2 linked regions of the Prochlorococcus marinus str. AS9601 genome follow. The protein of the gene in region 2 interacts with the protein of the main gene of each other region in a pairwise test. Links are inferred from orthologs where the notes say so. Each region holds a gene or a part of one and is shown on either strand. Other genes may lie near its edges.

Region 1 (2,928 bases), 270 kb from region 2 along the record:
GCCTGGTATTTGAGTAAAACTTTCATTTAAAGTTAGAGAATCTAAGATGAGACCTAAAAACAAACCAACTATTAATCCATTTATTGATCCATTAATCATTGACCAAGGCAATAACCAAAATAATGGCCAATATGGCTGAACACCTAAAAATCCAAGCCAATTAGGGTGCCACAAAAAAATAATTGGGATAAAAATAAAGCTTATTATGGATAATTTTTTTGTAAGAAATTTAATCATTAAATATTTACTTTCAAAATTTTGACCCAATCAATTACATGAGGTTTTCCTAAAAGTGAAATTTTTGCCGTTTTTTTTGATTTCAACGTCTCATCTATAGATTGGACAATACCAATAGGGATATTTGGAGGTAATAACGTACTAGCTGGAGATGATGATACAAAATCTCCGACTTTAATATCGGCATCTTTTGAATAGAGTATTAGGCTAGGATAATCATCTCCTGAACCAACTAGTAATCCATTGATTTGAATTCTATCCACCCAAACGCCTAACTTACTTTCTGGAGAAGTTATTAAAGTTACCGACGAAGTGAATAAAGAAGTATTCTTTACTCTACCTAATAATCCACCTGGACCAATCACAATATTGCCAATTTCTACTCCATCCTTTGAACCTTTGTTTAAAATTATTTGTCTCCACCAACTACCTGTTTTTCGCGAAATAACTGCAGCTGAAATATGTTCATCATTAGATGATTCCTGAAGAGATAAGATTTGTCGCAGTCTTATATTATCTTTTTTAAGAAGATTTAACTTTATTAAATATTCTTGATCAATACTTTTAAGAACAATTTCTTTTTGAAATTGACCAGGCCAAAAAGGTTTTGAAATAAAATAATAAAAATCTTTATAAAAAGCTCCTTTTGATATTCTTACAAAAACCAAAAATAAAAAAATTGCAAAAAATAGCCAATTTTTCTTTTTATGCCACCAACGACTATTAGAAATTCGTCGGATAACTAACATAACATTAATCTCTTATGGCATTCCTTATAAATTCTGGAGTGTCAACAACTCTTTTGAGTTTTTTAAAATCATCCAACACCTCTCCACAACCATTCACTACGCAAAGCAGTGGGTTTTCTGCTATGTGAGTAAAAATTCCTGTCTCATCGCTCAATAAATCATTAATACCTCTCACTAAAGCTCCACCACCTGCAAGCATAATCCCCCTATCAACTATGTCTGCAGCAAGTTCAGGGGGGGTTCGCTCTAAAGTTCTTTTTACAGCTTCGACTATTTTGCTAAGTGTTTCAGCCATAGCTTCTCTGATTTCTCCTGATGTCAAAGTGACTGATCTAGGTAGACCAGATAAAAGATGTAAACCTCTAACCTCTAAAGTAGTTTTATCAAAATCATCATCTGGAAATGCAGAGCCAATTTTTATCTTGATATCTTCTGCAGTTCTCTCTCCAACAACTAAATTGTGAACTTTTTTAAGATAAAGTGCAATTGACTCATTTATTTCATCGCCTGCTATTCGAACAGATTCACTCAAAACAGTTCCTCCTAAACTTAATACTGCAACCTCAGTAGTACCTCCACCAATATCAACAATCATTGTTCCAATTGGCTCAGTTACTGGTAATGATGCTCCTATTGCTGCTGCGACAGGTTCATCTATTAAATGAACTTCTCTAGCTCCCGCTAATCCAGCTTCTCTTACTGCTCTTCGCTCAACACTAGTCACTCCACTTGGAATTCCAATCACTATCCTTGGAGCTACTATCCCCTTGCCTTCATTACATTTTTGAATAAATGTTTTTATCATTTGTTCTGCAGCATCAAAATCTGCGATAACTCCATCTCTTAGTGGTCTTACAGCTCTTATATTGCCAGGGGTCCTTCCAAGCATTAACTTTGCTTCTTTACCAACAGCTAATGGAATCCCTTCTTCTAAATCCATAGCTACCACAGAAGGCTCCTGTAAAACAACGCCTTTTCCTGATACATGTATAAGAGTATTGGCCGTTCCCAAATCTATGCCAATATCTCGAGAAAATTTAAATCTGTTAAAAATCACAATAAGAATTTCTTTTTATAAATAATATATCTATTTTTTGATAAGCTCTCGGAATTCTGACGTTTAGTTATGAATAGCACGTAAAACTTTGAGCAGAAACTAAAAATATGAGTATTATAAAAAAAAAAATTTATGGAAATTAACACTATTAACCTTGTTGGCAGAGCAGGAAGAGAACCAGATGTCAGATATTTTGAATCAGGCAGTATAGTAGCGAACTTCACAATTGCAGTTAACAGAAGAAGCAGAGATGAAGAGCCAGATTGGTTTAATTTAGAAATATGGGGCAAGCAAGCACAAATAGCCGCAGATTATGTGAAAAAAGGATCATTAATTGGAATTACAGGAAGCTTTAAGATTGATAGCTGGAAAGATAAAAATACTGGAGAAGATAGATTTAAACCAGTTGTTAGGGTAGATAGATTAAACTTACTAGGCTCACGAAAGGATTCTGATAATAACCAATATTCCAATAGCAATAACTCAAGTGAAATTCCATTTTAAGCTCTATTTTTAAGAAATCTAATAAGTATTCTTATAAAAATATATAAGAAAATTAAAATTAAAATTGGCTTTACAACATATTTGATTTGATCTAAATAAGTTTGAATGATTCGATAATTTTCACCAAATAAATAACCTGAATAAGTGAGAAGTACTACCCATATCAGACTCCCAAATGTAGTCCAAAGCAAAAATTTTCTTAATGGCATAAGTTCTATGCCAGCAGGAACTGAGATTAAAGTTCTTATACCTGGTACTAATCTGCCCCAAAAAACTAAAGAAACACCGTATTTATCAAACCACCTTTTACTTTTATTTAGATCATCAGAGGAAATACCGAGATATTTTCCTTTTTTATCTAGAAAATTTGAAAGTCTTTTT
Region 2 (2,937 bases):
AGTGGTGGGATGAGATTAATTAAGTCTTTCAGAGTCTACCCATTCTTTTAATTTATCCTTAAATAATTTCTTTCCCTGGATAATTGGTTGGCAAAATGGTGGTTGATCATCATTTAGGCCTAACAAATCTGCAGTAACTCTTACTTGCCCATCGCAATAATTGCCTGCACCAATACCTATTATGGGAATTGTTAAAGAATTTTTTATTTCTTTAGCAAGCAAATCAGGAATATGTTCAAGAACTATTGAAAAACATCCTAATTCTTCAAGAATTGAAGCCTCTTTCTTAATTTTTTCTTGGCTTGCTAAGCTTTCTCCTTGTTTTCTTAATCCAATATTTAGGTAGCTTTGTGGTGTAAGACCTATATGACCCATAACAGGGATTCCCATCCTTATTAATCTAGAGATAACTTTTTGTATTTCTGGTTCTGCCCCTTCCACTTTTACAGCTTTTGCATAAGTGCTCTGAATGATTTTCCCTGCATACTCAACAGCCTTATCCTCACCACATTGGTAAGTTAGAAAAGGCATATCTGAAACTACTAAAGGTTGTTCCTCAATTTTCTTCTTGAATCCTCTAGAAACAGCATTAGTATGGTAAATTATATTTTCCAAAGTTAATGGCAATGTCGATTTGTATCCTAAACAGACCATTGCTAATGAATCTCCTACTAGTACAAGATCAACATTTGCTTGTTCTGCAATAGATCCTGATATGGAGTCCCATGCTGTTAGAGCAATGATTTTGCGAGATTTTTTTTTATAGTTAACTAGGTCTGAAGGTAACATAATAAATTTATGTATCTTTTTTAAACAAGAATTGCTAATATGATCTTGACTCGGCCTTTCGCGGTTTTAACGCCTAAACCTGGTCAGGACCGGAAGGTAGCAGCCACAAGGGATGCTTGAGGCAGGCGAGATAACCGAGTCACTCTATTTTACCTTTTAACCTATATCTTTTTTATTTTGCCTTAATCTCAAAAACTCAGGAATACTAGCTCCTGATTCTTTATTTTCGGAAAAATTATATAAGGGTTGATTAGATAATCTGTTTTTTATTCTTTGTTGATTTAATGGTTGAGTTGTCTCAAATCCTGTAGCAATCACAGTAACTTGTATCTCCCCTTCCATTGCTTCATCAACGACTGCACCAACAATAATATTTGCTTCTTGATCAACAACATCATAAATAATTTCAGATGCAGAGGTCATGTCTTCTAAAGTCATGTCTTTGCCACCAGTAATATTTATAACGCAGCCTTTAGCTCCATCAATTCTAGCAGCTTCTAGTAAAGGACTATTCATTGCAGCCTGTGCCGCCTCTATAGCTCTCGATCTTCCTGAACCTATTCCTATGCCGAGGAGAGCAGTGCCAGCTTCTGTCATAACTGATCTTACGTCTGCAAAATCAACATTAACTAATCCTGGGCAAGTAATTATGTCGCTTATGCCTTTGACGCCCATTCTTAGAACATCATCAGCATTCCTAAATGCTTCTTGAAGGGGAGCTCCTGCTATAACATCTTTTAATCGGTCGTTTGGAATAACAATAAGAGTATCAACGTTTTCAGCTAGTCTTGCGATCCCCTCCTCTGCTTGACGCATTCTTCTTTTCCCCTCAAAAGAAAAAGGTTTGGTTACTATACCTACAGTTAGAGCACCACTTTGTTTTGCTACTTCTGCGACAACGGGAGCTGCACCTGTGCCAGTTCCTCCACCCATTCCAGCGGCTATAAAAACTAGATCAGATCCCTCTAAAGCTTGTTGAAGTTCTTCTTTGGATTCTTCGGCTGCTTTTTGTCCAATACTTGGATTCCCTCCTGCACCTAAACCTCTAGTGAGGTTTTGTCCAAGTTGAACTCTACTTTCTGCAGAAGATTGTAGTAGGGCTTGTGCATCTGTATTGAGGACTCTAAATGAAACACCTTCTAAATCACTATTTATCATTCTATTGACTGCATTACTGCCACCACCACCTACACCAATAACTTCTATTTTGGCGTTTTGGCTTGGAAGGATTTCTCTCGATTGATCAAAGTTTGGATTGTTACCGAAGCTCATCTCTTAATAGGAATCTATTACTAGTATTGGGTGCATTATGAACTTACTGCGCTCATCTGTAGGAATTTGTTGAGGAAAATCCTAAAAATATTTATTTATTAAATATTTTGTTTTGAATGCAAAACCCATATCAACACTACAATAATTAAAAAAAATTACTCAAAATCCTTTTTTAAATATTAGGGTTTGAACACTTTTATTTTTGGTTTATCTGGGTTAGTAAGATCAATATTATCTATTTTTTTTGAAAAGCTACTTTTCTTAAATTCATTTTTCAGATTATTGATTATTTGTAATTGATAGTTGATTAAATTTGGCTTAAATCCTAAGAATATTGTTTTTAAATCTTTTTCCTCAACAGTTAGAAACCCATCGGATGAAAAAGTTATTTTAACTATCTCTAATTCATAATTTTCTATAGCGATAAAAATATCAGATAATATTTTTTTAAATTTTTCTTTCCATCCAAACACTTCTATGGTTAATTTGTTTAAAGTTTTTTTGTCTGCATTTTGTCTATTTATAAAAATTCCATCTTTATCAATGTAGCCTAATATTTTTTTATCTTTTAATATTCTCTCACCGTAAGCTATTGGGATTCTTGAATCAATATGAACTTTCAAACCAAAAGGAAATAATTCTCTGTTTACTGAAACATTCTTGAGAGACAAATTTTGTTTTAACTCTTGTTCTAACAAATAAGTTTTGACAAAAATTAATCGGATCGGGAATTTTAAAGATGAATTATTTATCACATCATTCGGTGAAAATAATTCACTACCAGAAACCCTAATGTCCTTAATATCAACTTTTTTGAGAGTTTTTATGCTTAATAAGCTTGTTAAAAAGAAAAATGAAATTAGAAAAAAAAAGCTT

What was found. Proteins that work in one complex are often made in the same cells at the same time.
Region 1: the proteins of ftsZ (region 2) and A9601_RS17740 interact in binary tests that used the Escherichia coli proteins (3 or more experiments, as listed by UniProt). The link is inferred for Prochlorococcus marinus str. AS9601 from one-to-one orthologs.

Annotation. Positions count from the first base shown.
Region 1 is NC_008816.1:1,562,644-1,565,571, forward strand. Bases 18-2,918 are described here. They hold A9601_RS17740 (rod shape-determining protein), read right to left. Parts: upstream 2,044-2,918; coding sequence 991-2,043; downstream 18-990. Other genes in these bases: A9601_RS17730 (hypothetical protein), read right to left, coding at 18-237; mreC (rod shape-determining protein MreC), read right to left, coding at 237-986; A9601_RS17745 (single-stranded DNA-binding protein), read left to right, coding at 2,176-2,547; A9601_RS17750 (DedA family protein), read right to left, coding at 2,544-2,918. Also shown: more of A9601_RS17730, read right to left, coding at 1-17; more of A9601_RS17750, read right to left, coding at 2,919-2,928. UniProt on the Escherichia coli protein: Forms membrane-associated dynamic filaments that are essential for cell shape determination. Acts by regulating cell wall synthesis and cell elongation, and thus cell shape.
Region 2 is NC_008816.1:1,290,878-1,293,814, reverse strand. Bases 4-2,913 are described here. They hold ftsZ (cell division protein FtsZ), read right to left. Parts: upstream 2,062-2,913; coding sequence 946-2,061; downstream 4-945. Other genes in these bases: A9601_RS16255 (cell division protein FtsQ/DivIB), read right to left, coding at 2,241-2,913; panB (3-methyl-2-oxobutanoate hydroxymethyltransferase), read right to left, coding at 16-789; hemW (radical SAM family heme chaperone HemW), read left to right, coding at 4-23. Also shown: more of hemW, read left to right, coding at 1-3; more of A9601_RS16255, read right to left, coding at 2,914-2,937. UniProt on the Escherichia coli protein: Essential cell division protein that forms a contractile ring structure (Z ring) at the future cell division site. The regulation of the ring assembly controls the timing and the location of cell division.